One region of the Sphingobium sp. JS3065 genome, then DNA from elsewhere that is predicted to be linked to it. Evidence: riboswitches for the same ligand, from Rfam matches in the RefSeq annotation. Region 1 holds a riboswitch; each other region holds the start of a gene.
What was found. Region 1 has a riboswitch for cobalamin ahead of NUH86_RS11625 (TonB-dependent receptor plug domain-containing protein). Riboswitches for the same ligand answer to the same signal wherever they lie in the genome.
Positions count from the first base shown of each region.

Region 2: it holds a riboswitch for cobalamin, as region 1 does, so the genes downstream of both, NUH86_RS19775 (TonB-dependent receptor) here and NUH86_RS11625 (TonB-dependent receptor plug domain-containing protein) in region 1, are expected to answer to the same signal.
Region 3: it holds a riboswitch for cobalamin, as region 1 does, so the genes downstream of both, NUH86_RS18760 (DUF1636 domain-containing protein) here and NUH86_RS11625 (TonB-dependent receptor plug domain-containing protein) in region 1, are expected to answer to the same signal.
Region 4: it holds a riboswitch for cobalamin, as region 1 does, so the genes downstream of both, NUH86_RS18630 (cobalamin biosynthesis protein CobG) here and NUH86_RS11625 (TonB-dependent receptor plug domain-containing protein) in region 1, are expected to answer to the same signal.

Region 1 is NZ_CP102664.1:2,385,038-2,390,838, forward strand. It holds gene NUH86_RS11620 (ABC transporter substrate-binding protein) at 1-42, shown strand, start outside; gene NUH86_RS11625 (TonB-dependent receptor plug domain-containing protein) at 50-1,864, opposite strand; cobalamin riboswitch at 2,035-2,249, opposite strand; gene mobA (molybdenum cofactor guanylyltransferase) at 2,330-2,869, shown strand; gene cobA (uroporphyrinogen-III C-methyltransferase) at 2,872-3,654, opposite strand; gene NUH86_RS11640 (nitrate reductase) at 3,641-5,801, opposite strand, start outside.
Region 2 is NZ_CP102665.1:535,117-540,917, forward strand. It holds gene NUH86_RS19775 (TonB-dependent receptor) at 1-1,746, opposite strand, end outside; cobalamin riboswitch at 1,926-2,175, opposite strand; gene NUH86_RS19780 (hypothetical protein) at 2,221-2,430, shown strand; gene NUH86_RS19785 (PAS domain S-box protein) at 2,423-3,442, opposite strand; gene NUH86_RS19790 (DMT family transporter) at 3,682-4,566, shown strand; gene NUH86_RS19795 (enoyl-CoA hydratase) at 4,563-5,318, opposite strand; gene NUH86_RS19800 (bile acid:sodium symporter family protein) at 5,416-5,801, shown strand, end outside.
Region 3 is NZ_CP102665.1:296,399-302,199, forward strand. It holds gene NUH86_RS18745 (adenosylcobinamide-GDP ribazoletransferase) at 1-76, opposite strand, end outside; gene NUH86_RS18750 (histidine phosphatase family protein) at 73-651, opposite strand; gene cobT (nicotinate-nucleotide--dimethylbenzimidazole phosphoribosyltransferase) at 648-1,664, opposite strand; gene NUH86_RS18760 (DUF1636 domain-containing protein) at 1,661-2,068, opposite strand; cobalamin riboswitch at 2,257-2,446, opposite strand; gene NUH86_RS18765 (MarR family winged helix-turn-helix transcriptional regulator) at 3,061-3,474, opposite strand; gene NUH86_RS18770 (pyruvate dehydrogenase complex E1 component subunit beta) at 3,631-4,989, opposite strand; gene pdhA (pyruvate dehydrogenase (acetyl-transferring) E1 component subunit alpha) at 4,989-5,801, opposite strand, start outside.
Region 4 is NZ_CP102665.1:268,108-273,908, reverse strand. It holds gene cobJ (precorrin-3B C(17)-methyltransferase) at 1-41, opposite strand, end outside; gene cobI (precorrin-2 C(20)-methyltransferase) at 38-757, opposite strand; gene NUH86_RS18635 (precorrin-8X methylmutase) at 754-1,383, opposite strand; gene NUH86_RS18630 (cobalamin biosynthesis protein CobG) at 1,383-2,447, opposite strand; cobalamin riboswitch at 2,619-2,832, opposite strand; gene bluB (5,6-dimethylbenzimidazole synthase) at 2,923-3,513, opposite strand; gene cobO (cob(I)yrinic acid a,c-diamide adenosyltransferase) at 3,549-4,154, opposite strand; gene cobN (cobaltochelatase subunit CobN) at 4,151-5,801, opposite strand, start outside.

The DNA of each region.
Region 1 (5,801 bases):
CGCTCTATCGTGGCGCAGCTCAACGCTGCGCCACGGCATTAGGGTATTTTCAGAAGCGGACACGCACGCCGCCGAACGCCGAGCGGCCATAAGTGCCATAGCCATGGACCGTGGCATATTTCTCATCGGTGAGATTGTCGATGCGGCCATAGATTTCCAGATTTTCCATGATCGGGAAGGACGCCCGCACATCCGCCACCGCATAGCCGTCCAGCCGGACCGCGTTGGTCGCATCGTTGAAGCTGTCGCCCACCATCGTCACCGTCGCGCCGGTCGACAGGCCGAAGGGCCAGACATAGTCCGCTGAAACGCTCACCGCATTGGCTGCGCGGCGCGGCAAGCGGGCATCCGTATTGCGGTCGCGCGCATCGACATAGCTGTAGGCGGCTGTGAACGTCAGCGCATCGACCGGCTTCAGGGTCAGCATCGCCTCCACCCCTTTGGCGCGGGTGCGGTCGAGATTATTGTAGCCGCCGTAAAGACCGATCGAATAGTCGTAATTGATCTGGTCCTTCGTATCGCGCCGGAATGCCGTGACGGAAAGGATCGCCCGTTCGCCGCCCAGCCTTTGGTCGAAGCCGATATCATAGCTTTTCGACCGTTCCGGGCGCAGGCCCGCATTGCCGACATCCGTGCCGTAAAGCTGGTAGAGCGAGGGCGCCTTGAACCCTTCGCCATAGCTCATGCGGATGTTGGTCGCGCCCTGGTTGGGCGTGTAGTTGGCATTGGCGCCGAAGGTCGTCGCGCCGCCGAACTGGCTGTGATCGTCATGCCGCACGCCGCCGGTCAGCGACAGCCCGGCAAAGGGCTTCACAATCGCCAGCGCGTAGATGCTGTCGATATCGACCTTGTGGCTTTCCACGGAGCCGAAACCGGAGAAGTCATAGTCCGGACGTTCATGCTCATAGCCGAAGATCAGCCTGGCCTGGTCCACGGGCTGATAGACGCCCTCATATTCGAAGCGCAGGTTGGTGCCGGAATAGCCATAGTCGCCATATGCCGAGGCATAGTCGCGGTCCATGCGGAACCAGGTCACGGCCGCCCGATTGGTCAGCTTGCCGTCGAACAGCGCCAGATTGAGGCCGGCATAGCCGACATATTGATCCGATTTCGAGGAGTCCGCGATGCTGTCTACCACGCCGTTGTCGGTCTCCAGGTCGGCATGGATATAATAGCCGCGCAGGTCGAGGCTGAGCGTTTCGGTGAAGGCCAGCTTCAGCTTGGCGTTGGCGGCGATATTCTCATACCCGTCCTTTTCCGTGCCGTTGGCGGCGGAGGAAATGCCGTCGGTGTTGAAATAGGCAAGGCCGACGCCGCCCGATGCGATGCCGCTGCCGCCGGAAATATCCGCCTTGGCGTTCAGCGTGTCGCTATAGCCGTAATCGACGGATGCGTTGCCCGCGAAACCGGTGGCGGGCGTGCCGGTCATGACATTGACGACGCCGCCCACCGCCTGGCTGCCGTAGGCGACCGAGTTGGAGCCGCGCAGTATCTCGATCCGCTGGATATTGCCGGTCAGCAGATTGCCGAAATCATACATGTCGCCGATGCCGCTGGTATCGTTGACCTTCACCCCGTCGATCAGCACCAGCGTCTGCGTCGTCTCCGCGCCGCGCAGCGAAACGCCCGTCACGCCGCCCAGGCTGCCGCTGCGGTTGAAGCGCACGCCCGGCGTGGTGGCGAGCAGATCGACGACGCTGACGCTCTGGCGGGTGCGGATGGTGTCGGCGTCGATGACGGTGACGGCCTGGCCGACTTCGTCGCTGGGCTGTTCGATGCCCAGAGCGGTGACGATGATCTCATCCTCCGCCAGCGCGGGGGTGGCCGCGAGCAGCGCGGCGAGAGAGATGGTGGCTTTCAACATTATCTTGTTTCCCTGAGCGCCGCTGCGACTTCATGGCTCAGGGCATCCGCTTGACGCGGTCGGAACAAGGGGAAGTCGACGCCAATGCCCGCCCCCGCACCGATGCGGCCCTGCGCCGCTTCGTCGCTCAGACGGAAAACACCGTGCCATGACCAACCCCTGGGTCAGGGCAAGAGCGACCATGCGCCGGCAGGTCTCCTGGCTCGCGGGTCAATGCGGCGATGCACGCCTTCCCGGACTTGTGGCCCAGTGGCCGGTCTTGCGACCGAAGTGCATCGCGCTCACCGCTTACAGTTGCAGGGACAGCCGCGGAATGGGACGGTTGCCCGTCCGCACCGCATTCCCGTTTTCAGCCCTATTGGGCACCGGCGCGATCTTCTTTGCGCGGGAGGGTTTGTCCCCGCCCGCGCCGCGCGCCATAAGGGAAAGCGAGGCTGATGCCAAGCGGCTTGAGGAGGGACGGAAATGCGATTGCTGGGGGCCGTGCTGGCCGGGGGACGCTCCAGCCGCTTCGGCAGCGACAAGGCATTGGCGATGCTCGACGGGCGAAGCCTGCTGGATCATGCAGCAGCGGCGCTGGGCCGCCATGTCGAGGCGGTCGTGGTCTGCGGGCGGCAGGTTCCCGGGATGACCGGGCTGGCGGACCGGCCGGAGGCGGATATGGGGCCGCTGGGCGGGCTGAACGCGGCGCTGCACCATGCGGCGGCGCAGGGCTTCGATGCCGTGCTGACGACCGGATGCGACGTTCCGGTCTATCCGGACGGGCTGGCGGAGGCTCTGATCGGGAAAGGCGCGGCGATCCTGAAGGGACAGCAATTGGCGGGGTTCTGGCCCGCTTCACTGGGGACCGAACTGGACGCGCATCTGGCCGAGGAGAATAACCGGTCGATCTATGGCTGGCTGGAGCGGGTGAGGGCGCGGATCGTAGACCGTCCGGAGTTCGCGCTGCCCAATATCAACCGGCCGGAGGATTTGGAAAGCTTCACCCTCCCCCGTTCGAGCTGAGGTCAAGCCTCCAGGGCGATAGTTGCAACGGCTTCCGCCGGAACATTCGTTCCCGCCACTGCTTCGCCAATCAGCAGCAATGTCGGATCTTCATCGCTGATCGTCGCCACCAGGAAAGCCAGCGCGGACAGCTTCCCCCGGATCAGCCGCTCATTGGGCAGCGATACGTTCACCGCCACCATCACCGGCGTTTCGGGATCGCGCCCGGCGGCGATCAGCGAACGGCTGATCTCCCCCGCGGCGGCGCGGCCCATATAGATGCCCAGCGTGCCGCCCGGCCGCGCCAGCATTTCCCAGTCCAGCTTCAGCGGCTCGCCCGCCTTCAGATGCGCCGTCACCAGCGTCAGCCCGCGCGCCACGCCGCGCAGGGTGAGCGAGGCATGGCCGCTCGCCGCCGCCGCGCTGGCCGTGGTGATGCCGGGGCAGATGCGGAAGGATATGCCGTCCGCCGCCAGATGCGCCATCTCCTCGGCCGAACGGCCGAAGACGGAGGGGTCGCCGCCCTTCAACCGCACCACGCGCTTGCCCGCCTTCGCCGCCGCGAGCAGCAGATCGTTGATGCTCTCCTGCGCCTTGCTGTGGCGGCCGGAACGCTTGCCGACGCTCACCCGCTCCACGCCCAGCGGGATCAGGTCCAGAACGCCCGGCCCGACCAGCGCGTCGTAGAAGACGATCTGCGCCGCCGCGATCAGCTTTTCGGCCTTGCGGGTCAGCAGGTCCGGGTCGCCGGGGCCTGCGCCGACCAGCCAGACTTCACCGGGGGCGATAAGCTCATTCGGCTGCATGAAGCGTCTCCTGCGATGTCTGGGCTAGGATATTGGCGAGCGCGGGGCGGCAGGAACCGCAATTGGTCCCCGCGCCCAGCGCCTTGCCGATGGCGGCGACGTCGACCAGATCCTGCTCGCGAATGGCGGCGACGATCTGATGGAGGCCGATGTCGAAGCAGACACAGATGGTCGCGCCCTTGTCGGGCTGGCTACCCGGACCCCGCGCCGCGAGCACGGAGCCGCCCACGCCTTCCGCCTCCAACTGCCGGATCAGCCAGTCGCGTGAGGGCAGCAGGCCGGTGCGGGTCACGAACAGCACGCCGTTCAGCCTGCCTTCCCCGATGGTCGCCACGCGGCGGGTGCCGCGCGATGCGTCCATCGCCTCGACCCGGTCGCCCATCGGCAGGAAGGCGTCCAGCCGCGACGGGTCGCCATTGCCGGCAATCTCGTACAGCGCGCCGCCCGGCACGGTGATCCGGGTGGACCAGAGGCAGGGCAGCTTTACCGGCTCATCGCCGCGCAGGATCAGGAATCCCTTCCACTCGGTCGCGACCTTCTCGACGCTGGCGGGGGTCGATTTGAAGCCGGGCTGGCCCGAATGCGGATCGACCAGCGGACGGGGCAGCAATCCGGTGCGGCCGCCGCTCGACATCTGGTCGGTCCAGTGGATGGGGGTGAATATCTCGCCCGGGCGCTGGCCTTCGCTGATCGCCACGCGGAAAAGGCTGTTGCCCTGGGCGGTCTGCACCCGCGCCAGATCACGGTCGACGATGCCCAGCACCTCGGCATCCTGCGGGTGGATTTCCACCATCGGTTCCTCGCGATGGCGGGCGAGCTTGGGGGAAAGCCCGGTGCGGCTCATCGTGTGCCACTGGTCGCGATAACGCCCGGTGTTGAGCGTCATTGGCCAGTCCTTGAGCGGCGCCTGAATCTCCATCTGCTTCGTCAGGACCAGCCGCGCCTTGCCGTCGGGCGTGGGGAAGCGGCCATCGGCGAAGGGCGTGCCGCCCCAGCGGAACGGCTCCATGGCGTCATAGGCGTCATTACCGATCGTGGCCTGCGCCCGCAGGTTCAGCACGCGCTGCCCGTCATTCTGATAGGCGGTCAGGCGGGCATGTTCGCGCCAGATATCGGCGGGACGGTCATAGGCGAAGGCGTTGCGCCAGCCCATGCGACGGCCGACTTCCTTGACGATCCACCAGTCGGGCATGGCCTCTCCGGGCAGCGCCAGAAAGGGGCGCTGGCGGCTGACGGTGCGGTCGGAATTGGTGACGGTGCCGTCCTTCTCCCCCCACCCGGCGGCGGGCAGGCGGACATGGGCATGAACGCCGGTGTCGGTGTCGGCCATGATGTCCGACACGACGACGAAGGGGCAGGCCTCCAGCGCCTCGCGCACGCGGCCCGCATCGGGCAGCGAGACGGCAGGGTTGGTCGCCATCACCCACAGCGCCTTGATCCGGCCCTCATTGATGGCGCGGAACAGGTCGACGGCTTTCAGGCCCGGCTTGGTCGCCATGGCGGGGGCGGCCCAGAAGCGGCCGACCCGCTCCACATTTTCCGGTGCGAAATCCATATGCGCCGCAAGCGTCGAGGCGAGGCCGCCGACCTCCCGCCCGCCCATGGCGTTGGGCTGGCCGGTGATCGAGAAGGGCGCCGCGCCCGGCTTGCCGATGCGGCCGGTGGCCAGGTGGACGTTGATGATCGCGTTGACCTGGTCGGTGCCGCGAATCGACTGGTTGATGCCCTGGCTGAACATCGTGACCGTGCGCGGGGTGGCGGCGAACAGCTTGTAGAACTGCTCCAGCAGCGCGGGCGCGATGTCGCAGGTCTTCGCGGTCGTCCAGAGATCGTGGCCAGTGCGGATATGCTCCCAGAAGCCTTCTGCGGCGTTCACATGGTCGCCCAGGAAGACAGGGTCCGTTATCCCCTCGGCATCGCACCATGCCAGCAACCCGTTCATCAGCGCGACGTCGGTGCCGGGCTTCACCGGCAGATGCAGGTCGGCGCCTTCGCAGGTTTCGGTGCGGCGCGGGTCGATGACAACCAGCTTCGTGCCCCGTGCCGCACGAGCGGCCTGGATGCGCTGATAGACGATCGGGTGGCACCAGGCGGTGTTGGAGCCGACCAGCACGATCAGGTCCGCCTGCTCCAGATCCTCATAGCTG
Region 2 (5,801 bases), on a different replicon from region 1:
ATTGACCCGATCGACCGGCTCCAGGAACAGGGATGTTTCCACCCCGCGAGACCTTTGCTGGCCCACCTGCACCTGAATGGACGGAATCAGCGGATCGGATGTCAGCAGCTTGCGCTTGACGATGTCATAGACGGCCAGCGTCCACTGCCCGCGCGCGCCCCAGAAGACATGCTTGATCCCGGCCTCATATTGCCGTCCGGTCGACAGGTCGAAATCGCTCTGTGCGAAGCTGGTGGAGACCAGCGCGCCCACCGGATCGGCGGCGGTGGCATATTGGCCATAGAGCGACAGGCTGGAAACCGGATTATAGACGGCGCCCACGCGCCAGGTCACGGCGTCCGGCGTGGAGGTGAAGTTGTTGGCCGCGTTCACATAGTCGGTCTTGGTGATTTCCGGCCGGTCATAACGCACCCCGCCGACCAGCGAGAAGCGATCGCTGAACTTCAGCCGGTCTTCGGCGAAGATCGAATATTGGCGGATGCGGTTGGTGTAGCGCGGTTTCGTCGGCGCGGCCGATTGATGAAGGAACAGGCCGGGGACGGGGTTTGCGGCGTCGACCAACCGGGTGGCGTTGTTGCCGCTGTTGCTGACATTCCTGTAACTGATGCGATTGACGTCGAAACCGACCACCAGCCTGTTTTCCAGCCCGCCCAGATCATGGTTCAGGTTGGCGGTCGTGCGGTTCCCCGTCTGCTTCTGGATATGGTAGAGTTCCAGGAAGCTTCCCTGACGCACCTGCGCCGGATCGGTCGCGGTGGCGGGGATGTAGGTCAGGTTTTCCGCATTCTTCCAATATTTGTTGGCCCACAGATGATAGAAGGTGCTGCTGATGGTCAACGCGTCGGACGGCGTCCATTCCACTTTCGCCTGACTCCAATTGTCGCGGAACCGCAGGCTGGCGTCGGCGACATTATAATTATTCTTTCGCAGCGACCGGTCGAGCTTGCCATTGGCCAGCGGCACCCCGAACCAGGTGCGCGGGTTCTGCTCGCTGAAGTCATGGGACAGGGTGATGCTCAGGTTGCCGGCAGGCTTCAGCCGGATCGCCCCGGCCAGCGCCAGCGCGTCGGAATCGCCCCGCGCCATCCAGCCTTCCGACCGGCGGAAACTGGCGTCGGCGCGATAGGATATGCCCGTGCCGATCGGACCGCCAGCCCCAGCCGCAACGTTGAAGCTGTCGAAGGAGGACAGGCCGAACCGGCCGCTCACCTGCATTTCGTCGCTGGGCTGCTTGCGCACCACATTGACCGCGCCGCCAATCGCCCCTTCGCCGTATAGGACGGAGGCCGGGCCGCGCAATATCTCCACGCTCTGCGCCATCCACGGGTCCGCCGGGAAGGTCAGCGTGTTGTTGTACATGCGCATACCGTCATACAGCGTCATCACCGAATTCTGGCCGGTGAAGCCGCGTGCCGACAGGCCGAAGCCGAACACGCCCGACGTGTTGACGATGCCGGTCGCCCGCGCCGCCGCGTCCTGGATGGTAAGGTCGCCGCGCAGGCGGATGGCGTCGCCGTCCAGCGTCTCGACACTGGCGGGCATCTCCATCGCCGTCAGGCCCAGCCGGCTGGCCCCCTCGGCCTTCATGTTCAGGCGCAGCGGATCGACCATGCCGGTCACGATGATGGCCATATCGGCGCCGTCCGCCGCTTCGGCGGCGGGCTGGGCGATAGCGGCAGGCATGGCCAGAACAGCGGAAACAGGTAGTGAAACGGCCGCAATCGCAGCCGATGTGACGTTCAACATTATCATCCCCCGTCGGCGTCGCGCGACATATGGGCGGGGGCGTGCCGTTCACGAACGGTCGGCAGCCGGCATCGGCCGGACGCCAGGGGCGACCGACACGCGGCATCCGATGCGGCCCCAGCCGCTCGTTCGTCGCTCAGACGGAATTCACCGTGCCGCGGTCATCCCCTGGACCAGGGCAAGAGCGACCAGACGCCGGCAGGTCTCCTGGCTCATGGGTCATCGCTTGATATACGGCCTTCCCAGGCCCCGCATGATTTAGCGTCCGGCCCAGTGGCTGTCGGATCGGCATTCATTCCGTCCGCACCTGTATATCGCGCTCGCCACTTACAGTTGCAGGGACAGCCGCGGAATTGAGCCCTGGAAAAGGCCCGCACCGCATTCCCTTTTCATCCCCGTCTCCGGGGAACCGACGCGATCTTCGCCCTCATCCCGCCGGGGCGGAAACAAGGACGAGGTTCCTTACGAGGCTGCATGGCGTTTCGCAAGTCACTGTCGATGATCGACTGGTGGGGTCCGGTCATATCCGAATATTACGGATCGACGGAAATGGGTCCGCTGACCTTCCGCGCCGCGCAAGAGTGGCTGGAAAATCCCGGCAGCGTCGGCACGCCCGGCGACGACAGCGGCAAAATCTTCAAGCGAAAGATCAAGGAACAGGTGAATTCGAGAAGCTTTATGTGACGAGGCGGCTTCTCTTGAACCGGATGTCGATCTTCAGGCCGGCGTCTCTCCATTCCCGATCGAGCGTGCCCCCCGTCCCCCGAAGCGAAGCCTGCTCCAGCGCGGTCCCGAACCCTTCCCGTCCCGGCGCCACGCCCAATTTCGGGCCGCCATATTCCACCCATTGGATCAGGACATCGTCGTCATCGACGACGGCATGGATGTCGAGCCTTCCGTCCGGCGTCGACAGGGCGCCATATTTCGCCGCATTGGTCGCCAATTCATGCAGCAGGAGCGCCAGCGATGTGAAGGCGGCGCTTCCGACCGGCAGATCCTGACCGCCCACCGTTATGCGCTTCCGATCCGCCAGTTCATGCGGGGCCAGGATGACCCCCAGCAAAGAGAACAGGGTCGCGGAAGCCGCCGCCGATCCTTCCTTGAGCGGGTCCGGCAACGTCAGTTGGTGCGCGGCGGCGAGAGCCATCAGCCGCTCCGTCAGATCGTGGGTCAAATCCTCGACGCTGCGGGCGGAGCGCGCGCTGAGGGCGACAAGCCCGGTCGCGAGGGCAAACAGATTTTTCACCCGATGTTGCATCTCCCGCAGCAGCAGGCTCTGCTTCGCCGCGGCCCGCTTCTGCGCGGTGATGTCGCGCGCGATCTTGGACGCGCCCAAAATCTGCCCGTCGGCATTGCGAACCGGGGAAACCGTCAGGGATATTTCGACAAGCTCGCCATTTTTGCGGCGGCGGACCGTTTCGAAATGGTCGATCCGCTCTCCCGCCCTCAATCTTTCAAGGATCGCATCCTCTTCATGCAGCCGGTCCTCCGGAATGACGATCGTGACCGGCTTGCCGATGGCTTCATCGGCGGAATAGCCGAAAAGGCGGGACGCGCCGCGATTCCAGGTGGTGATGATCCCGTCCAGGGTTTTGCTTAAAATGGCGTCGTCGGAATTTTCGACGATGGCGGCCAGCAATGCGCCAGCCTCGATTTGCGATTTCGCGCCCGCTTCAGACCCCGATAAATCCGACAAATCTGTTCACCTCAAAAGCCCTTTCAGCATGCTTCAATCGCCCGCTCGAAAGGCAGGCGAAAGGAAACCACTAGTGGGTCCGGAACGCCGACGCATTTAACAAGGTTAAGATTCGCCTTGCGAACAATGGGGCTTTTGTGCGCCATGGTTCCAACGCGCGGGCGCGCCATCGGGCAGCATCGACCGGCATGGAAGCACGGCGCTTGACCTGAGCGGCCATCGGCAGCACCAGCGGCGGCATGCATGGCGCGACCTCCGAAACCCCCTCCCGACTGATGATCGGGCGTCCGGAACTGGCGCTGATCGGCATAACCCTGCTGTGGGGCGGCACATTCCTGATCGTCCACCATGCGATGCGGCACAGCGGGCCGCTGTTCTTCGTCGGGCTGCGCTTCGGCACCGCGGCGCTGATGGCGCTGCCGTTCGCTCTGCCCCTGTTGCGCGGCGTCACCCGGCGCGAATGGCTGGCCGGGACGATGATCGGGTGCGGCATCTTCACCGGCTATTCGTTGCAGACATGGGGTTTGCAGACCATCGCCAGCAGCACTTCGGCCTTCATCACCGCCGCCTATGTGCCGCTGGTCCCCATATTGCAATGGATCATCCTGCGCAGGCGGCCCCGGCTGGCGAGCTGGGCGGGCGTGGCGCTGGCCTTCGCCGGCCTGTTGCTGATCGCCGCGCCGAAGGACGGGCTGTCGCTGGGCCAGGGAGAGGCGCTGACGCTGATCAGCACGCTCGCCATCGCGCTGGAGATCATCTTCATCAGCCTGTGGGCGGGCCGCGTCGACGTGGCGCGGGTGACGTTCATCCAACTGGCCGTGGCCTCCCTCCTCGCCTTCGCCTGCATGGTTCCGGCGGGGGAGGCGATTCCGCCCTTTTCCTGGACGGTGCTGCTGTCGGCCTGCGGCCTGGGGCTGATGACGGCGCTGATCCAATTCGTCATGAACTGGGCGCAGCAGAGCGTGTCGGCGACCCGGGCGACGCTGATCTATGCGGGCGAGCCGGTCTGGGCGGGCCTGATCGGCTGGGTCGCGGGCGACCGCCTGCCCGCCATCGCCCTGCTGGGCGGCGCGCTGGTGGTCGCCGCCGTCATCGTCAGCGAAATCCGGTTCGGGAAGCGTTAACGCCGGAAGACCGGCTGGCGCTTCTCGAAAAAGGCGGCGAAGGCCTCCTGCGCCTCTTCCGACTGAAGCGTTTCCCTGAACAGCCGCGCTTCCTCCTCGATCCTCTCGGACAGCACGGCCGGATCGCCCTTCATCAGCCTGCGCGTGGCGGCCAGCGCCTGGGGCGGCTTGGTCATCAGCAGGGCCGCCTTGCGCCGGGCATGCTCCAGCAGGCTGTCGGCCGGAACGATCGCCGTGACGAAGCCCGCATGGTCCGCGGTCTGCGCATCCACCGGATCGCCCAGAAGCAGCATCGACGCCGCCTTGGCATAGCCGAATATGGCTGGTCCCAACAGGCTGGAACCCGCTTCCGGCACGATCCCCAGATTGACGAAGGGGGCTATGAAGCGCGCGTCGGGCGCCGCATAGACCAGGTCGCAGTGGAACAGCATGGTCGTGCCCACGCCCACGGCCAGCCCCTGGACGGCGGCGACCGCCGGCTTGTCGAAGGCGGCGATGGCGCGGATGAAGTCGAAGGCGGCTTCCCCGCCCTGCGGCCCCGCCATGAAATCCTTCAGGTCGTTGCCCGCGCAGAAGGCGTCGCCCTTCCCGGCGAACAGCACGACGCCGATCTCGTCGCGCGCCGATGCGTCCGCCAGGGCTGCGGTCATCGCCCGGTACATCGCTGAAGTCAGCGCATTCTTCTTGTCGGGCCGGTCGATATGGATTTCGATGACGCCCTGATTTTCGACGATGTCGATCCCTTCACTCACGACCCGACTCTCCCTGCTTGCTGCGATTGCGGCGACTGTTGGCCGATCCGTGCAGCTACGTCTATCCTTTCCCGACCTTCCTGCCTAAAGCCGGACCATGCGACGGCTGCGCGACATATTGGACCCTTTCCTGCTGCTGCTGGTCTGCACGGTGGCGCTCGCTTCCTTCCTGCCGGCGCGGGGGGATGCCGCCCGCATCGCCGGGGCCGCCGCCGATGCGGGGATCGTCCTGCTCTTCTTCCTGCATGGGGCCAAGCTGTCGCGAGAGGCGATCTGGAGCGGGGCCAGGGCGTGGAAACTGCATCTGGCGACATTGGGGACGACCTTCGCCGTCTTTCCGCTGATCGGCCTAGCGACGCAGCAGGTGGGGGCCATTCCACCCTCCATGCGGGCGGGATTGCTGTTCCTGACCCTGCTGCCCTCCACCGTGCAGTCCTCCATCGCATTCACCGCGATTGCGCGGGGCAATGTCGCCGCCGCGGT
Region 3 (5,801 bases), on a different replicon from region 1:
AATCCGCTTCATCGACCTCCAGCGCGGGCAAGGGCAGCCGCGTCATCAATTGCAGCGCCAGCACCAGCCTCTTCATGAGATCAGCCCCGTCATCTGCGCGCCCGCCCATTCCGACGGCTGCTCCCCCGGCCAGACCCGCAGGCTCAGCACCGCGCCATAGGGCAGGTCGACCGCCCAGCCCTGCCGCACGTCGAAACCGCACAGAACCGCCAGCGCCGCCCGCATCGCCCCGGCATGGCAGATCACCAGCGCCGGCTCAGCCAGGTCGCCCAGCCCATCCCTTATCCGGGCGCGAAGGTCAGTCCAGCTTTCCCCTCCCGGTGGCGGAAAGCCGTCCGGATCGTCCCAGAAGCGAGCCAGATCGGCGGCAGGCAGGGATGCCGGGTCGGCCCCCTCCCAACGCCCGAAATGCAGTTCCCGCCAGCGCCCGTCGACGGCATGGCGGACGCCCCGCTCCGCCGCGATGATCGCGCCCGGCGCTCTTGCCCGGGAGAGGTCGGACGTCACGACCTGCGTAAAGTCCAGTCCCCGCGCCCGCTCGACGCAAAGCGCGATCCCCTCCGCTTCCGGCGGGGCGTCCAGATGCCCCAGCAGCCGCCCGGCAAGTTGCGGCGCGCCATGGCGCATCAGGTGGATGGGGAAAGCGCTCACAGCGCGCCAGCCACTGCCGCTTCCGCAAAGGTCGCCATGCCCCCATGCGCCGCCAGCGCCGACCGCAGGATCTGCGCCGCGACCGCCGCGCCGCTGCCCTCGCCCAGCCGCATGTCCAGCCGCAGCAGCGGTTCCAGCCCCAGCGCCGCCAGCAGCCGCCCATGCCCACCCTCGGCCGACATATGCGCCGCCAGGCAATGACCGACGATGGCCGGATTATCCTTCGCCAGCGGAGCGACCGCCGCGCAGCCGATGAAGCCGTCCAGCATTACCGGCACGCGCAGCATCCGCGCCGCCAGCACGGCCCCCGCCAGCGCCGCGATCTCGCGCCCGCCCAGCCGCCGCAACGTTTCGAAGGCGTCGCTGCAATGCGCCCCATGCAGGGCGAGCGCCAGCGCCACCGCTTGCGCCTTGCGCGCCAGTCCATCGCCGTCCACGCCTGTCCCGCGCCCCACCCAATGCTCCGCCGCGCCGCCAAAGCTTTGCGCGCAGAGCGCTGCCGCCGGGGTGCTGTTGGCGATGCCCATCTCTCCCGGCAGCAGCAGGTCGAGACCGGGTTCGACCGCCGCCGCCCCGGCATTGATCGCGGCCAGGCATTCCGCCTCGCTCATCGCGGCTTCGGCGCAAATATCCCTCGTGGGCCGTTCCAGATCGAGCGCCACCACGGTCAGTTCCGCACCGCAGGCTCCCGCCAGGGCATTGATCGCCGCGCCGCCATGGCGGAAATTCGCGACCATCTGGGCCGTGACCTCCGCCGGGAAGGCGCTGACGCCCCGCGCCGCCACGCCATGATTGCCCGCGAAGATCGCGGCGCGGATGCGCTCGGCCCGGGGCTTTTCCCGCCCCTGCCAGCCCGCCATGAACAGGGCGATCTCCTCCAGCCGCCCCAGCGATCCGGCGGGCTTCGTCAGTGCCGCCTGCCGCGCCGCCGCCGCCGCGCCCGCGCTTTCGTCCGGCGCTGGCAAATCCGCCAGCGCGGCGGCAAAGGCATCGCGATCGTTAAAGCGGATCATGTGCAGACGAAGCCTTCCGGCGGGGTGCGGACGATGAAATGCCCCTTCACCCCCTGCGGCCAGTCGGCATAGCGCACGACGCCCTCCTCGCTCGCGGCATGGCGCACCGCATAATCCAGTATCGCGCGCGCGGCTTCCTCGTCCGGCGTGAAGTCGCCCAGGACATAGCCGACCTTGCCAGGCCCCCGGAGATGCACCGTGCAATGCCGTTCGCAGGCGAAGAGGCAGGGCATGTCGTGCACCGCGACCGCCGCATAGGCCGGATCGCCGTCGCGCAATTTGCGAAGCGCTTCGGACAGCACCGCGCCGCCGCGCCGTCCGGTCTCATCCTCCCTGCTTTCCGCCGACAGTCGGCAGGTCGAGCAGACGACGACGGACGCACCGTCTTCTACAGCCCGCAACATCAGCGACAGTTCCGCAATTCAGTCATTCCACATCCTCCGCCCGACGGCAAATGCCCCGACGGCACATCAGGCAAGAAGAAGACCGGCGCCGGACAGACGACAGGATTCCCCCTGCGCGGTTGCACCGGCAAGGCGATGGCTGTCGCTCGGCGAGGGGAACCCCGTTCGGCCGGCACACCCTGTCCGGTCGAAGAACGACTGCGTCAGGCAGGTCTCCTGGCTCACGGGTCGATGCTTCCCGGCCGCCTTCTCGGAACCCGATGGGTCCAATGGCGTGATGGCCGGATGGCTCGCCGCTTACAGTTGCAGGGGCAGCGCGGGCTTCACCCGACTTCCCTTTTCATCCCCTTGCGGGGAACCTGTCGCGCCTCTGCTGATAGTGATCGCCTGGCCCCATCGCAAGGGGGGATAAGGCGCGACGAGGGGTCGGTCTGCGATGGCGCGATGGTTGGACTTCTCTCTTTGCGCGCAAACTGCTATAATTTGCCAGAATAAGGGAGAGGACCATGGCGAATCTGACGCGGTGGATGGATTGGTTTTGCGGGCTTTTCGCCTGCACAGCGGAAAATGACCTGCGGATCAACAGCCTGATCACGCACGTCTCTTCCGACGCCAAGGACCGCTGAACCGCTTCGGCGCGCCCCGGCGCGCCTTCAGAATTTCACCCCCAGCCGCGTATAATAGAAGCCGCCGCTGAGGCCAAAGGGCGCGAAATTGCCGTAAAGGCCCAGTTCCGTATTTGCCTGCACCACGCCGATCGTTATAGCTATAGGCGGCGTCGGCCGTGGACATGATGTCATCCTTTCCTGCCATGAAGCTCCCGATGCGGGGCGACGGGAAAAGCGTATGAAATCCTGTCAGGAAAATCCCATGATTATTTCTTGATCCTCTATGACCGCTCATGAACAGCGGACATGGGTCATCGAGCAATTTCAATACAGCGCTTCACCGGGAACCGAAAGATCAGGCGGCTCCCCGACAACCCCCGCGCCTCAGGCAAAACGGGCGAGCAACTGGTTGAGCAGCGGGCGCAACCGCCGGATTTCGTCGCGATGCGTGGCCGACAGCTTCGCCAACAGGTCCAGCGCATCGGGCGTCAGTTGCAACTGCGCCCGGCGCCGATCCGTCGCGCTGGCATGGCGCGTCACCAGCCCCAGCTTCTCCAGCCGGTCGACCAGCCCGGTGGCGCTATGCGGTTTCAGCAACAGACGACGAGCGATATAGCCGACCGTTGCCTCCTCCGCAGGCGCGGCGCGGAGGGCGAGCAAAGCCTGGTGCTGCTGCGGCGTCAGCCCCATCTGCGCCGCCCGTTCGCTGCTGAAGGCCTGGAACTGGCGCAGCGCGAAGCGGAATTCCGCCAGAGCCGCATAGTCCTCGTCTTTCAATGTGACGCCGTCTTGTTCCATGGGACTTTCATCTTGAGCCGTCGTGCTGCGATATAATCGCAGAGCCGCCATAGCAACAAAGAGTGATTGGCGTGATTCGGGAATGCCCCGCTTGCGGCCTACTCGCCCTGCGGAACTGGAACCTACGCCGCCTGATGGCGGCGCAGGGTTTTCCGTTTACCGATAAATTACCTTTTTCACGGCCTCGACGACCTTGTCTGGATTGACGATGGCGGCCTTTTCGAGGTTTGCGGCATAGGGTAGCGGCACGTCTTCATTGGTGACGCGCAGCACCGGGGCGTCGAGATCGTCGAACCCCTGTTCCATCACCACGGCGGCGATCTCCGAGGCGATCGAGCAGACCGGCCAGCCCTCCTCCACCACCACCAGGCGGTTGGTCTTCTTCACGCTCTCCAAGACCGTCGCCGTGTCCAGCGGGCGCAGCGTGCGCAGGTCGATCACCTCCGCGTCGACGCCCTCGCCCGCCAGCTTTTCCGCCGCCTCCAGCGCGACGCCCACGCCGATGGAGTAGCTCACCAGCGTCACGTCCCGTCCCTCGCGCACGATCCGCGCCTTGCCGATCGGCAGGACATAATCGTCGACCTGCGGCACGTCGAAGCTGCGGCCATAGACCAGCTCATTCTCCAGGAACACCACCGGGTCGTCCGAGCGGATCGCCGCCTTGAGCAGACCCTTGGCATCGGCCGCGTCATAGGGCGCGATCACGATCAGGCCGGGAACCGACGCATACCAGGGTCCGTAATTCTGGCTGTGCTGCGCGCCGACCCGGCTCGCCGCGCCATTGGGACCGCGGAATACGATGGGGCAGCGCATCTGGCCGCCCGACATGTAGTTGGTCTTGGCCGCCGAGTTGATGATATGGTCGATCGCCTGCATCGCGAAGTTGAAGGTCATGAACTCGACGATCGGCTTCAAACCGCCCATCGCCGCGCCCGCGCCGATGCCGGCAAAGCCATATTCGGTGATCGGCGTATCGATCACCCGCCTGGCCCCGAACTCCTCCAGCAGGCCCTGCGTCACCTTGTAGGCGCCCTGATATTCCGCGACCTCCTCGCCCATCACGAAGACCCGCTCGTCCCGCCGCATCTCCTCCGCCATGGCGTCGCGCAGCGCTTCGCGCACCGTCGTCTTCGCATAGTCCGTGCCTTCGGGCAGCGCCGGATCCTTGACGGGCGCCCTGGCTTCGACGGGCGGCTTGGGCGCGGGCGTGGCTTCGACCTTCGCAGGCGCTTGCGCCTTCGGGGCCGGGGCGGCTTCAACCGCCTCGCCCGCGCCTTCGCCCGCCATCGTCGCGATCACCGTGCCGACCTTCACCCCTTCGGTGCCCTCGGCCACCATGATCTGGCCGATCCGGCCTTCGTCCACCGCTTCGAATTCCATCGTCGCCTTGTCGGTCTCGATCTCGGCCAATATGTCGCCCGAGCGGACCTCATCGCCTGCCTTCACCAGCCATTTGGCCAGCGTGCCTTCCTCCATCGTCGGCGACAGCGCCGGCATCCTGATCTCGATACCCATCAATATTGCTCCACCAGCACGTCGGTATAAAGCTCGTGCGGCTCCGGTTCGGGAGAGGTTTCGGCAAAGTCCGCCGCGTCGCTGACGATTTTGCGGATGTCCTGGTCGATCTTCTTGAGTTCGTCCTCGGACACACCGGCTTGCGCCAGATATTTCTTTACCCCCTCGATCGGGTCGGACTTGTCGCGCATCGACTGCACTTCCTCGCGCGAGCGGTACTTGGCCGGGTCGGACATCGAATGGCCGCGATAGCGGTAGGTCTTCATCTCCAGCAGGATCGGGCCATTGCCCGCCTGCACCCATTTGAGCGCTTCCTCGGTCGCGCCGCGCACCGCCAGCACGTCCATGCCGTTCACCTGGATGCCCGGAATGCGGAAGCTTTCGCCGCGCCGGTAAAGCTGGTCCTCCGCCGAGGAGCGGTTGACGCTGGTGCCCATCGCATATTGGTTGTTCTCGATCACGAAGATGATCGGCAGCTTCCACAGCTCGGCCATGTTGAAGCTTTCATAGACCTGGCCCTGATTGGCCGCGCCGTCGCCGAAATAGGCGACGCACACGCCGCCATCTCCATTATATTTGTGCGCGAAGCCCAGCCCCGCGCCCAGCGACACCTGCGCGCCGACGATGCCGTGGCCGCCGTAGAATTTATGCTCGACGCTGAACATGTGCATCGAACCGCCCTTGCCCCGCGAAATGCCCGCTTCCCGGCCGGTCAGTTCCGCCATGATCACATTGGGATCGATCCCATAGGCCAGCATATGGCCATGGTCGCGATAGCCCGTGATCACGCTGTCCTTGCCAGGCTCCAGCGC
Region 4 (5,801 bases), on a different replicon from region 1:
GCGCCGGGGCCAAGACCCGCTATGGCAATCCAGCCGGTCATGGGCGGCGGCCCTGCCCGTGGATCAGCAGGATCGAGAAATAGGCGGTGACGTCGGTCGCTTCGGTCAATGGCGTGATCCGCTGATCGGCCATGGTCGCATATTCGACCAGCCAGGCGCAGTCCCGCTTGCCTGCGGCTTCGACGGCGCGGCGCAGCTTGGGCAGGTTGCGACCGATCTTCATGACAACCAGCGCATCGGTGTCGTGGATGCGGCGGGCCAGTTCCTCTTCGGGGAGGGTCGCCATCAGCACCGTCGTCACATCGTCGCCCCAACTGATCGGCGTGCCGCTGGCGGTCCAGGCGCCGGACATGCCGGTGATGCCGGGGACGATCCTGACCGGCGCGGCCAGGCGGCTGTGCAGGTGCATGAAGCTGCCGTAGAAAAAGGGGTCGCCTTCGCAGAGGACCACGACATCCTTTCCACTGGCGGAAAGCCCGTCCAGATGGGCGGTGCAATCGGCATAGAAGCCGGACAGGACTTCATTATAGCGCGGGTCGGACAGCGGAATTTCCGTCGTCACCGGATATTCCATTGGAAATTCCACCGCGTCGGGGCGCAGCATGCCCTCCACGATCCGGCGGGCATGGCCGGATTTTCCCCTCTTGCGGAAATAAGCGACGTGGCGGGCTTCGCGGATCAGGCGGTCGGCGCGGACGCTCATCAAGTCCTGCGCGCCGGGGCCGAGGCCCACGCCGTGGATGGTGCCTTGGGTCATTCCGCCGCGCTCGCTATCGCATTGATCGCCGCGACCGTGATGGCGCTGCCGCCCAGGCGGCCCTCCACGATGCAGCAGGGGACGGGCTGGCTCTGCCAGAGCGCTTCCTTGGACTCCGCCGCGCCGACGAAGCCGACCGGGCAGCCGATGATCGCGGCGGGGCGGGGACAGGCGGGGTCTTCCAGCATGTCGAGCAGATGGAAAAGCGCCGTGGGCGCATTGCCGATCGCGACCAGCGCGCCCTCCAGATGCGGACGCCACAGTTCTAGCGCGGCGGCGGAGCGGGTGTTGGACATTTCCGCCGCCAGCGCAGGCACCTGGGGATCGTTCAGGGTGCAGAGGATCGGATTGGCGGCAGGCAGGCGCTTGATGGTGATGCCTTCGGACACCATGCGGGCGTCGCAGAGGATCGGCGCGCCTGCCCCGAGCGCAGCGATGGCGGCCTGCGCGAAGCTTGGGGAAAAGCGGATTTGGGGAGCGAGGTCGACCAGTCCCGCCGCGTGGATCATGCGCACGGCGATGCGCTCCTCCTCCGTCGAGAAGCGGGCGAGATCGGCTTCGGCGCGGATGGTGCGGAAGGATTGGCGGTAGATGGCGGCGCCGTCGGTTTCGTAGATATGGGGCATTAGCGGCTTCCGAAGTGGGCGAGAATCTGGTCGGGGGAGAGGTCCGTCTTTTCCGGAGGCGATCCGGCGCGGGCTTTGCGGGCAAGGTCGAAGCGGCCTTGGCGGCCCGTGAGGACGATGTCGGCGGTGCGGGGCGAAGCGCAGCCCTTGGCGCAGCCGGAAATATGGAGCGAGCCATCGACAAGAGAGGCGAGGCGGGCCGCGAGGTCGCGGGTCGGGACGCTTGCCTGCGGGCAGGCTGGCGCGCCGGGACAGGCATCCACGCGGAGCAGCGGGTCGGTGAAGGCGTGATCCGGGCTGGCCGTGCCGCCTTCCAGGATCAGTCCGCGCCACGGAGTGAGACGCAGCGCGGTGACGCCTGGCTGCCCGGCCAATGCGGCGAGCCTGTCGTCGCCGAGTTGGCCGAAGGGGATGCCGTGGAAGGGGCCGGGGGCTTGCGCCAGAAGCTGCCGGAGCGAGCGGGAAGGTGCCGGCGCGATGTTCTGCGTGAGGGGCAAGGGCGCCTTGTGCCGGCTCATGCGCCCGGAACTGGCGCCACCCGTTTCGATGAACCAGCGGGCCATGGCGATCAGGCCCTGCGCCGCCGTTTCGGGGCTGGTCGGGACGCCGATGGCGCGGCCTTCGGCGCGGAGCAGCAGGGCGCCGGACTCGCTGCGCTCCACGCGAAAATCGGCGGGAACATGGGCTAGGCCGGGCGCGGGGCCGGTGTCGATGGCGATGCCGATCTTCGGAGGGAGTTCGGGGAAATCATCGATGCGGGCGGTCAGGTCTTGCGCGATGCGGACTGTATCGTCGTCGGGTTCCCAGTCGGGTGTCAGGAGGAAATTGCGGCGCGCTTCATGGGCCGGATCGGGATCTGTGAGGCCCAGGGCGATAAGTTGTTCGAGCAGTGCCGGATGGCTCTGCTCCGTCACGCCGCGGACCTGAAGCGCGGCCCGGTTGGTAAGGTCGATCTGGCCGTTGCCGTGGCGGCGGGCGGCATCGCTGAGACCCATGGCCTGCGCGGCGGTCAGGCGTCCGAGCGGGGGACGGACGCGCACCAGCAGGCCGTCGCCCGCCCGCATCGGGCGCCATGCCGTGGGACACCAGCCGCGAACGGCGGCGTGGGCGCTTGGCGCGTCTGGCACTGGAATTCACCTCCCACGTCGCAACGACGACTGGAGGATGTCTCCCCCAATCGCTTATCCGTCGCTCGTGCGGAGAACCGAGCCGTGACCATCCCCTGGACCATGGCTAGAGCGACCCTTGCGTTCGGCAGGTCTCCTGGCTTGCGGGTCATAGCGTTGGCAGGGGCCTTCCCGGATCGCTCCAGTGGCTGGCCCTTTTGGGGCCGGTCCTTGCCTTGCTCGCCGCTCACAGTTGCAGGGACAGCCACGGATTAGGGAGTTTCCTCCCGCACCGCGTTCCCATTTAAGCCCCTTGCGGGGCACCGACGCGATCGATGGAGCGGGCATAGCCCGTTCCGGATGCGGTTCATAAGCGCAGAGTCGGGGAAAGGGAAGTGATCTTCACTCCTCTCCCGCCTGCGGGAGGGGAGTGTTAGCGGTTGACGATTGTCGAATGCCAGTCCGTCCGATATTCCCAGCCGCGCCGTTCCAGTTCCGGGGTCGCCTCCTCGCTTTCCGGATAGCCCAGGCACAGCAGGCCGAGGCAGCGCCAGTTTTCAGGAACTTCCAGCATCGCGTCGACCGTGGGGCGGTCCAGAATCGATATCCAGCCCATGCCGATCCCGCGCGTGCGGGCGGCAAGCCAGATGGTGTGGATCGCCATCACGCAGCTATAGCGGCGCGCTTCCGGCATGGTGATCGCGCCCAGCTTGTGGCCGGTTTCGGTGCCTTCGTCGCAATAGACGGCGAACAGCACCGGCGCCTCCCACAGGCCGTGCAGCTTCAGGCTGCGGTATAGCCTGTCCTCATCGCCCTTGTAGATCTGGCCTGCCTTGACGATCTGCGCATCGACATGGGCGGCGAGTCGCTCGCGCAAGGCGGGCGTCTCGATCCGGACGAAGCGCCAGGGTTGCGACAGCCCCACCGAAGGCGCGCTGTGGGCGAGGGCGAGCAGTTGCTCGACCTCCTGCTCATCCAGCGGATCGGTGAGGAAATGGCGTACGTCGCGGCGAAGATGGACCAGATCCTCGAAGGCGGCGATGTCGAAGGCGGTGCGTGTCAGAATTCGATTCCTGCCTGAGCCTTCACGCCGCTGCGGAAGGGATGTTTGACAAGGGTCATTTCGGTGACGAGATCGGCCGCCTCGATCAGCGCGTCGGGCGCGTTGCGGCCGGTGATGAGGACATGCTTCATCGCGCTTCTGGCAGTCACGGCTTCCAGCACCTCTTCAAGCGGCAGATAGTCGTAACGCAGGACGATATTGAGTTCATCGGCAAGGACCATATCATAGGCCGGATCGGCGATCATCCGTTTGACTTCATCCCATGCTTCGCGGGCAAGGGCAATGTCCCGCGTCCGGTCCTGCGTGTTCCAGGTGAAGCCTTCACCCATGGGCTTGAATTCGACATTGTCGGGAAACGCATCGAAAACGGTTTTTTCTCCCGTCGTCATGGCGCCTTTCACGAACTGGACGACGCCGACCTTCCGGCCGTGGCCGATGGCGCGGACGACCATGCCCAGCGCGGCGGTCGTCTTGCCCTTGCCCTTGCCGGTGTGGACGATCAGCAGGCCCTTTTCCTGGGTCTTGGTCGCCATGATCTTGTCATGGGCGGCCTGTTTCTTCTTCATCTTTTCGGCATGCTGTTCGGGGGTGCGTTCGATCATGGGCGATCTTCCTTGATTTGGGCCAGCAACATGGCGGCGCTGTTCGATTTGGGTTTCCAAAGGGCGCGGTCGAGCGCTTCGTGGAGGCGGGCTGCGGTTTCGCGCAGGGCGGCGGGGTTGGCATCCGCCATGAAGGCGCGCACCGTCTCGTCTTCGATGAAGGCGGCGTGGACCGCGTCGAAATGATGGTCCTTCACGGCGTGGGTGGTGGCGGCGAAGGCGAAGAGATAATCGACCGAGGCGGCGATTTCGAACGCGCCCTTGTAACCGTGGCGCATCATGCCCGCGATCCATTTGGGGTTGGTGACCCGCGCTCTCACGATACGGCCGATTTCATCCTCCAGCGTGCGGATGACCGGGCGTTCGGGGCGGCTGTGGTCGTTATGGTAGCTGAGCGGCTTCCTGCCGGAAAGATGTTCGACGGCGGCGGCTATGCCCCCCTCGAACTGGTAATAATCGTCGCTGTCGAGCAGGTCATGCTCGCGATTGTCCTGGTTCTGGATCAGGGCGTCGGCCTGGGTCAGGCGTTCCGCGAAAAGGCTGCGTTCGGCTTCGCCCTCGACCCCGCCGCCATAGGCATAGCTGCCCCAGTCGAGATAGACATTGGCGAGGTCGGCGCGGTCGTGCCAGATCTTCTCGTCGATCATCGCCTGGAGGCCCGCGCCATAGGCGCCGGGTTTCGAGCCGAAGATGCGGGCGCCTGCGCGGCGCCGGGCGGCCTTTTCGGGCGTGCCTTCTGCGATCAGGGTGGCGGTTTCGGCGCGGTGGCGGGCGGCGGCGGGATTGTCCTCCTCCGGTTCGTCCAGCGCCATGACGGCGCGGGCGGCGCTGTCCAGCAGGTCGATCTGTTCCGGGAAGGCATCGCGGAAAAAGCCGGAGACGCGGAAAGTGACATCCACTCTCGGTCGGTTCAGTTCCGCGATCTTCATCACTTCGAAACCGATGACCCGTCCGGAAGCCCACTCCCAGCGCGGGCGGACGCCCATCAGGGCCAGGGCCTGGGCGATGTCGTCGCCGCCGGTGCGCATATTGGCGGTGCCCCAGGCGGAAAGGGCGATGGCGCGGGGATAATCCCCCTCGCGCTGGAGATAGTCCTGCACGATGAGATCGGCGGAGCGCTGGCCCAGATTCCAGGCCGCGACCGTGGGCATGGCGCGGGTGTCGACCGAATAGAAGTTGCGGCCGGTGGGGAGGACGTCGGGTCGGCCTCTGGTCGGTGCGCCCGAAGGGCCGGGGGCCACGAAATTGCCGTTGAGCGCTTTGAGGAGGGCGGTCCTTTCGGCTTCTCCGCAGGCGTCGACGCGGGGGGCGAGATCGGTTTCGACGGCCTTGAGCACGGCGGCGCTTTGCGGGCCGGGGGCTGGATCGCCGCTGTCGAGCAGATGGATGGCGTGGAGTTCGAGCCGTTCGACGGTGTCCCCGGTGGTGCGCCATGGGGCTTCGGTCAGGCCTTGAAGCGGTTCCGGGCGGAGGCCCGTCCAGGGCGCGCCCATGACGCAGTCGAGCGGGTCGAAATTCAGGGCGAGGTCGTCGGCAAGGGCGCGCAGGAGCGATTGCTGGCCATCGTCGTCCATGCCTCTGGGACAGCGGGCGAGCGCTATCAGAAGGTCGCGGCGAAGCGTGCCTTGCGGGCTTTGCGTGAAGATA